Regions from separate parts of the Streptomyces sp. 4F14 genome, predicted to be linked through region 2. Evidence: riboswitches for the same ligand, from Rfam matches in the RefSeq annotation. Region 2 holds a riboswitch; the other holds the start of a gene.
The links. Region 2 has a riboswitch for S-adenosylmethionine ahead of thrC (threonine synthase). Riboswitches for the same ligand answer to the same signal wherever they lie in the genome.
Positions count from the first base shown of each region.

Region 1: linked by a shared signal. The riboswitch ahead of ACLZOT_RS03075 (aminotransferase class V-fold PLP-dependent enzyme) and the one ahead of thrC (threonine synthase) in region 2 are both predicted to bind S-adenosylmethionine.

Region 1 covers NZ_JBLRVY010000002.1:173,001-177,383, reverse strand. The annotation lists gene ACLZOT_RS03090 (hypothetical protein) at 22-261, opposite strand; gene ACLZOT_RS03085 (rhomboid family intramembrane serine protease) at 418-1,125, shown strand; gene ACLZOT_RS03080 (Lrp/AsnC family transcriptional regulator) at 1,122-1,403, shown strand; gene ACLZOT_RS03075 (aminotransferase class V-fold PLP-dependent enzyme) at 1,400-2,731, opposite strand; SAM riboswitch class IV at 2,770-2,886, opposite strand; gene trpD (anthranilate phosphoribosyltransferase) at 2,995-4,059, opposite strand; gene ACLZOT_RS03065 (cytochrome b) at 4,182-4,383, opposite strand, start outside.
Region 2 covers NZ_JBLRVY010000015.1:20,616-24,998, forward strand. The annotation lists gene ACLZOT_RS25415 (alpha,alpha-trehalose-phosphate synthase (UDP-forming)) at 1-952, opposite strand, end outside; gene ACLZOT_RS25420 (glucosyl-3-phosphoglycerate synthase) at 1,109-2,053, opposite strand; SAM riboswitch class I at 2,219-2,366, shown strand; gene thrC (threonine synthase) at 2,384-3,661, shown strand; gene ACLZOT_RS25430 (MoaD/ThiS family protein) at 3,658-3,933, shown strand.

The sequences.
Region 1 (4,383 bases), on a different contig from region 2:
GCCGTGCGGGGCCGCTCCCTGTCAGGAGTCGGCGCCCGGCCTGTCCACGAGTTCCACCGAATCGACTGCGTTGCACCAGCGGCAGCGCACCGACTCGATGGTCTCACTGACCACCTCGCGCTCCTCGACCTTCGGCTCTCCGGCCAGGTCGAGGTGGACGTACTCGACGACCTTCGAGGAGCGGGTCACGTCGAACCGGGTGAGGTTTCCGCAGAGGGTGCAGCGCCACCGGGTGGTGGCGGTCGGCAGGGTAACCGTCATCGGAACCGTCCGCTCCTTTTTCTGGGCCGTGCGCCGGGGGCGTGCCCCGGTGCGTGTGGCGGTAACCCTACGGCCTGGCGGGGACCCGCCGCCCGCCCGTCCACGACGGCGAGGCGATATGAGCCGTTGTATCCGCTTGCGTCATGCTCTGTAGCCATGATCGACAGGTGGCGCCCCGCCGCGCCGGTGACATACACGCTGATCGCCGCGTGCTGCGCCGTCTTCGCCCTCGGCCCCGCGTCCGGACTGAATCCGGCGTACGGCGCCGGCGAGGCGCTGGCGGCGGCGCAGCGCGCCTACTACCACCGCTGGGGGGTCGTGCCCGCCGACCTCTTCGAGGGGTCCGCGCGCGCCGCGCTCACCCCGCTGACCGCGCTGTTCGTGCACGGCGGCTGGGTCCACCTGCTCGGCAACATGCTCTTCCTCTACGTCTTCGGGGCGATGACCGAGGAACGCATGGGGCGCGTCGAGTTCACCCTCTTCTACCTCGGCTGCGGCTGCCTGGCCCTCCTGGGGTACGCGGCTGCGGGCGCCGACTCCGCACAGTCCCTCGTGGGGGCGTCCGGAGCGATCTCGGCCGTCCTCGGGGCCTTCCTCTACCTCTTCCCCCGGGCCCGCGTCACCAGTCTCCTGCCGTTCCTCTTCTTCCTCCCCCTGCGCTTCCCCGCCTGGCTGGTCCTCCCCTTCTGGGCGGCCCTCCAGTGGATCGCCGCGAACCGCGCCTCCACGGGCCCCGGAGTCGCCTACCTCGCCCACGTCGTCGGGTTCACGCTGGGGTTCCTGTACGCGTGGGCGCGATTCACCCGTACGACTACAGTTGAGGCCGCCCCAGCACGCATCCCCGAGGGAGAGAACCAGTCGTGATCACCGCGATCGTCCTGATCAAGACCAGCGTGGACCGGATTCCGGAGATCGCCGAGGAGATCGCGTCCCTGGAGAGTGTCAGCGAGGTGTTCTCGGTGACCGGGACGTACGACCTCGTCGCGATGGTGCGGGTGCGCGAGCACGAGGACCTGGCCGACGTCATCCCCGGCCGGATCAGCAAGATCCCCGGCGTGGAGGCGACGGACACGCACGTCGCGTTCCGGACGTACTCCCAGCACGACCTGGAGGCGGCGTTCGCGATCGGCCTGGACTCCTAGACAGCCGGCACGCAGCGGCCGTTCTCCGTCCGGTACGTCAGCTTCGCGCCCAGCGTCACCAGTTCGCGTACCGCCGTCACGAACCGGTCCACGTGCTCGTCCGGCGTGCCCGCGCCGAAGCTCACCCGGATCGCGTTCAGGGACGTCGCCTCGCCGCACTCCCCCGCCGCGGTGGCCGTCGCGCCCAGCAGGTGGTTGACGAGCGGGTGCGCGCAGAAGAGGCCGTCGCGCACCCCGATGCCGTACTCCGCGGAGAGCGCGGCGGCGAAGTGGGAGCTGTTCCAGCCGTCGACGACGAAGGAGAGGACGCCGACGCGGGGGGCGTCGTCGCCGAACAGGGACAGGACGCGGACCTGGGGGACGTCCGCGAGGCCGGCACGGACCTTGCCGATCAGGTGGTGCTCGCGGGCGACGAGGTTGCCGAAGCCCTCCTCCGTGAGCGCCTTGCACGCGGAGGCGATCGCGTAGGCGCCGATCACGTTCGGGGAACCGGCCTCGTGCCGGGCCGCGTTCTCGTGCCACTCGACCTCGACCGAGCCGTCCGCCGCGCGGCTCACCTTCCGGCTGGCGCCGCCGCCCGCGAGGTACGGCTCGGCCGCGTGCAGCCAGTCCGTCCGGCCCGCGAGGACGCCCGCGCCGAAGGGGGCGTACAGCTTGTGTCCCGAGAAGGCGATCCAGTCGACGTCCAGGTCCCGCACCGACACGGGGTGGTGGGGGGCGAGCTGGGCCGCGTCCAGGACGATGCGGGCGCCGTGCGCGTGGGCCGTCGCCGTCAGCTCGCGGATCGGCCACAGCTCGCCGGTGACGTTCGAGGCGCCGGTCACGCAGACGAGGGCGGGGGCGGCCGGGTCGCGTTCCGACAGGGCCCGGCCCAGCGTCGCCACCGCCTCCTCGGGGGTGCGGGGGGCGTCCAGGTAGGTGACGTCCCTGTGCTGCCAGGGGAGCAGGGAGGCGTGGTGCTCCGTCTCGAAGACGTACACCTGGCAGTTCGCGGGGACCGCGCGGGCCAGCAGGTTCAGGGAGTCCGTCGTCGAGCGGGTGAAGATCAGCTCGTCGTCCTCGCGGCAGTCCAGGAACTCCGCGACCGTCTTGCGGGCGGCCTCGAAGAGGTCGGTGGAGAGCTGGGAGAGGTAACCGGCGCCGCGGTGGACGCTGCCGTAGTACGGGGCGTACGCGGCGACGTCGTCCCACACGCGCTGGAGCGCCGGGGCGCTGGCCGCGTAGTCGAGGGCCGCGTACGTGACCTCGCCGCCGGTGACCAGGGGGACGGTGACGTCTCGGCCCAGGACGTCCAGGGGGGCGCAGACAGGCAGGGTGGCGACAGACACGACGGCTCCTCGACGACCAGGACCCCCGGTCTCAGGAGGGTCCGCGCTTGCCGTGGACCTCGCTGCCCACGGCCTGGTCTTCACCCGGGGCACCCCGCCACGGACGGAGGGTTGCCGGACAGTCGGCCGGGGCCTGATGACTGTCACTCATGACCTGGCGAAAAAAGTAGACGAGGTGATCGCGGGGGCGCAAGTTCTGTCCGGATCGCGGGACACCCGTACAAGAAGAAAAAGCGGCTCGCGCCGCTTTTCCCTCAGAACTCCTACGCGTTCGTCGCCGCCACCCAGCGTTCCAGCGTCCGCTTCGCCTCGCCCGAGTCGATCGACTCCGCCGCCTTCGTCATGCCTTCGCGGAGCTGGGCGGCGAGGGTGCCGGTGCCGGGGTTCAGGGCGACCAGGGCCGCGGCCGAGTTGAGGAGGACCGCGTCGCGGACGGGGCCCTGGGTGCCGTTCAGGAGGTTGCGGGCCACCTCGGCGTTGTAGGAGGGGTCGGCGCCGCGGAGGGCCTCGACGGGGACCAGGCCGAGGCCGACGTCCCGGGGGTCGAAGTGCTCCTCGGTGACCTTGCCGTCCCGGACCACCCAGACCCGGGAGGTGGCGGTGGTCGTCAGCTCGTCGAGGCCGTCGTCGCCCCGGAAGACCAGGGAGGAGTTCCCTCGGTCCGCGAGGACGCCCGCGATCATCGGGGCCATGCGGGGGTCGGCGACCCCTACCGCCTGGGACTTCACACGGGCCGGGTTCGTGAGGGGGCCGAGCGCGTTGAAGACCGTACGGATGCCCAACTGGCCGCGCGCGGCGGCGACATGGCGCAGCGCCGGGTGGAACTTGACGGCGAAGCAGAAGGTGATGCCCGCCTCCTCCGCGACCTCCGCGACCCGCTTGGGGGTCAGCTCCAGGTTGACGCCGAGCTTCTCCAGGACGTCCGAGGCGCCCGACGACGAGGACGCGGCGCGGTTGCCGTGCTTGACGACCTTCGCACCGGTGCCGGCCACGACGAGCGCGGACATCGTGGAGATGTTGACGGTCTTCGCGCCGTCCCCGCCCGTGCCGACGATGTCGACGGTCCGGCCGGACACCTCGATCGTGTTGGCGTGCTCGTACATCGCCCGGACGACCCCGGTGATCTCCTCGACCGTCTCGCCCTTGGCCCGCAACGCCACCACGAACCCGGCGATCTGAGCGTCCGTCGCCTCGCCGCGCATGATGCGGTCCATGGCCCAGGCGGTCGCGTCCGCGCTCTGGTCGTGCCCGGACAGCAGGGCGTTGAGGACGGCGGGCCAGGAACGGGCCGCCGCGGTGTCGCCTCCAGCGGGGGTCACAGCGCTCATGAAGCCGCTCCTGAGAATCGTAGGGAGAGTCACTGCACACCCTATCCAGCCCCGGGCAGCGCGAAGGCCCCGTCCGGGGTTCGGACGGGGCCCTCTGTGGCGTTACAGCTGACTGGCTGGGATCAGTGGTGGCCGTGGCCGCTCGTGATCTCCTTGTACTCCTCGGCGGTCGGCTTGGCGATCTGGCTGTCCTCGCCGTAGTACGACTCGCTGAGCTTGGCGCGGAGCTTCTCCGTGCTCTTCACCTTGCGCTTGACACCGTTCTCGTCGGTGGTGGCGCCGATCGCGACGGGCTCGTACTGCTCGTGCGAGGTGAGCGTGTGC
Region 2 (4,383 bases):
CCATGTAGTCCCGGTACACCTTGAGGTCCTGCCGGGAGGGGTACGCGAAAGCCACGTGGACCACGCGGTTACGCCATTCGGGGCGGGTATCCAGCAGGTGCCGGTAAGCCAGTAGCCCCCGCACGATGTTCTTGGACAGCTCGGTCCGGTCGACGCGGACGACGGCGAGCCGCCCCTCCCCGATCTCCTCGCGCAGGGAGACGACCCGGTCCCGTACGTCGGCCTGGTCCGCGCGCTCGCGCAGGAAGTCCGCGTCGGCGCCGAGGGGATGCACCCCGATCCCGGTCGACCCGGTCCCGTCGGGACAGCACGCGGCGAACGCGTCGGCCCACCGCCGGGTGAGGAACCCGAGCCGGTCGGCGGCGAGCATGCTGGTCAGGAGTTGCGTACGGATGTCGTCGGGCAGCAGCGCGAAGTAGTCCGGCGGGGCCCACGGCGTGTGCGAGAAGTGCCCGATCCGCAGGTCGGGCCGCAGCGCGCGCAGCATCCCGGGCACGAGGCACAGGTGGTAGTCCTGCACGAGTACGGCCGCCCCCTCGGCGGCCCCCTCCGCGAGCGCCTCGGCGAACGCGAGGTTGTACGCCTCGTACGACGCCCACTGCCGCCGGAACTCCGCGTCGAACACGGGCTCCAGCGGCGTCTGGTACAGCATGTGGTGCACGAACCAGAGCACGGAGTTGGCGACCCCGTTGTACGCGTCGGCGTGCACGTCGGCCGGGATGTCGAGCATCCGCGTCCCGGGCTCGCCCACACCCCGCCGTACGGCTTCGCGGTCGCCGTCGGACAGGGCGCTGCACACCCACAGCGCGCCGGAGTCCGGGTCGATCGCGGAGAGCCCGGAGACGACACCGCCGCCACCGCGCTTGGCGTGGAGCGTGCCGTCGTCGCCGACGGAGTAGGAGACGGGGCCCCGGTTGGAGGCGACGAGCACACGCGAAGCACCGAACGTCATACGCCTGAACCTAGCCAGGCGCCGCGCTGCTCAAACGTTCGGAACGTATACGTGGCATGGGACACCGGGGTATGCCCTACCCAGGTACTACCCGGTTACCCCCACAGGACCAGCCCCCCCAGGACCAGCCCCGCAGGCCCCCTCACGCACGCCCCCTCACGCCACCTCCCGCCGCGCGTACTCCGCCACCTCCACCATCGGCGGCCTCTCCTCCGTGTCCACCGAGTACGTCCGCGCCTCGAACCCGTCCTCCCCCCGCTCGAACTGGGTCAAGGAGGGCCGGATCAAGTGCCCCCGGGCGAGCCGCAGTTGGGCGGTGCGGTAGATCGCCGCCGACATCCGCCCCAGCGCCTGCCCGTCCTGGTGCCGGTGCTTGCGGACCCCGATGTCGACCTGGGCCAGCGCGTCGAGGCCCACCAGATGCAGGGCGTCGACCAGCATGCCCAGCTCGACCCCGTACCCGACCGGGAACGGCAGTTGCTCCAGGAGGCTGCGCCGGGCGGCGTACTCGCCCCCCAACGGCTGCACGAAGCCCGCGAGTTGGGGCCAGTGCATGTTCAGCAGGGGGCGGGCCATCAGCTCGGTCACCCGGCCGCCCTGACCCGAGGCCCCCGCGAGCGGGCGGTCGTACATGCCCTTGACGAGGTCCACGTCCGGATCGGTCAGCAGCGGGCCGACGATGCCGGAGACGAAGTCGGAGGAGAAGTCACGCAGGTCGGCGTCGATGAAGCAGACGATGTCGCCGGTGGTGGCGAGGAGGGACCGCCACAGGACCTCACCCTTGCCGGGCAGTGCGGGAATGCGCGGGAGGATCGCGTCGCGGTGGACGACCCGCGCCCCCGCGGACGCCGCCACCTGCGCCGTACGGTCGGTGGAGCCGGAGTCGACGACCACGAGCTCGTCGACGAGCGGGACCTGGAGCATCAGGTCGTGGCGGATGACCGCGACGATGTCACCGACCGTCGCCTCCTCGTTCAGCGCGGGCAGGACCACGGAGACGGTCCGCCCGGAGGCCCGCTTCGCGGCCATGATCCGGTGCAGGGGGCGATCGGTCACCGACCAGGAGCGGGTGGCCAGCCAGCGCTCGACTTCTTCCAGCACAGTCAGCGGCTCCTCACTGTCACGGTCACACTGCCCAGTGTGATCCATCTCGCGCCTCGGACGACTATCTCAACTGTCGTGGCCTTCGGTTACAGTCTTGAACAACGCTGGTGACCATCGCATGTCGGGGGCCGCCCGCGGACAGCTCCACTCATAACTTCATACCGCTCATCCAGAGGGGCAGAGGGATACGGCCCGATGAAGCCCCGGCAACCCTCCAGCCGGTCTCGTGCGTGATCACGCAGCGAGGCTCCCGGCTAGGGAAGGTGCCAAATCCGTCTCACGGCGAGATGCGTCGTGAGGAAGATGAGGAGAAAGGGCCTCGCCTCCATGGCTGTGCAGACCATCGCCACGACCACTGTCGACCTCGGTCCCGCCGCGGCGCTGAGCTGTCGCGAGTGTGGTCACCGCGTCCCCCTCGGCCCGTTCTTCGCGTGCGAGGAGTGTTTCGGGCCGCTGGAGATCGCGTACGACTTCTCTTCGTACGACCCCGAAGAACTCAAGCGGCGCATCGCCGCGGGCCCCGCCAACATCTGGCGCTACGCCCCCCTGCTCCCCGTACCGGCGGACGTGGCCGACAAGCCGAACATCAACCCGGGTTGGACCAAGCTCGTCCAGGCCGACCGTCTCGCCGCCGAACTCGGCGTCGAGCAGGGCAAGTTGTTCGTCAAGGACGACTCCGGCAACCCGACCCACTCCTTCAAGGACCGTGTCGTGGCGCAGGCGCTCGAAGCGGCGCGCGCCTTCGGTTTCACCACCCTCAGCTGCTCCTCGACGGGCAACCTCGCCGGTGCCGTCGGCGCGGCAGCGGCTCGCGCGGGCCTGCGTTCCTGCGTCTTCATCCCGCACGACCTGGAGCAGGGCAAGATCGTCATGGCCGCGGTCTACGGCGGTGAGCTGGTCGGCATCGAGGGCAACTACGACGACGTCAACCGCTTCTGCTCCGAGCTGATCGGCGACTCCGCGGGCGAGGGCTGGGGCTTCGTCAACGTCAACCTGCGGCCGTACTACGCCGAGGGCTCCAAGACGCTGGCGTACGAGATCTGCGAGCAGCTCGGCTGGGAACTCCCGGACCAGCTCGTCGTACCGATCGCCTCCGGGTCGCAGCTCACGAAGATCGACAAGGGGCTCCAGGAGCTGATCAAGCTGGGGCTCGTCGCGGACAAGCCGTACAAGATCTTCGGGGCGCAGGCGGAGGGGTGCAGCCCGGTGTCCGTCGCGTACAAGGCGGGGCACGACGTCGTACGGCCGCAGAAGCCGGACACGATCGCGAAGTCGCTGGCCATCGGGAACCCTGCGGACGGGCCGTACGTGCTGGACATCGCGCGGCGGACCGGCGGCGCCGTCGAGGACGTCACCGACGAGCAGATCGTCGACGCGATCAAGGTGCTGGCGCGGACGGAGGGGATCTTCGCGGAGACCGCCGGGGGTGTGACCGTGGGGGTCACCCGGAAGTTGATCGAGAACGGGCTGCTGGACCCGTCCCTCACGACGGTCGTCCTCAACACGGGTGACGGCCTCAAGACGCTCGACGCGGTCGCCGGCACCGGCCTCACCGCCACCATCCGCCCGACCCTGGACTCCTTCCGAGAGGCTGGCCTCGCATGAGCGTGACCGTTCGTATCCCGACCATCCTGCGTACGTACACCGGTGGGCAGGCCGAGGTGGCCGCCGAGGGCGGGACCCTCGGGGAGGTCATCGCGGACCTGGAGAAGAACCACACGGGCATCTCCGCGCGCATCCTGGACGATCAGGGCAAGCTGCGGCGGTTCGTCAATGTGTACGTCAATGACGACGACGTCCGTTTCGAACAGGGGCTGGAGACGGCGACTCCCGACGGCGCCGGCGTCTCCATCATCCCGGCGGTCGCCGGAGGCTGATTTCTCCGGTTGACCTAATGTCATTACCAGCCGGTAGTAACCGTAGGTAACAGACATTACCCATTGTTCACAGAATTGCCCCCTCCGTGCAGAAGCGGAGGGGGCAATTCTGTGTGGTTGAACGAGGTAAGGTTGGGGAACCCGCTTCCGTTTGGCTCTTGCCCCGCAAGTCGGAAGCCCTTGATTTCTGCCTTACACCCGACAAGAAGTAGCCAAAGTGCGCGTCTCTTGCGTGGCATTTGTGGCATATGTCGGGCCCGACTTGCCCCGAACTCTGGTGAATTCTCACCACATTCCGGATCGTGGGCGTCCAGAATTCTCGTCCGATTGACCTGTTGCAGACGGCAGTTGGACAGATACATTCAGCCGCGGTCGACGCGTTCCGGCGCACGCCCCCAATACGGCAGGGGGGTGAGGTCTGACCCGGATCCACGAAGTGTGGATCCGCGC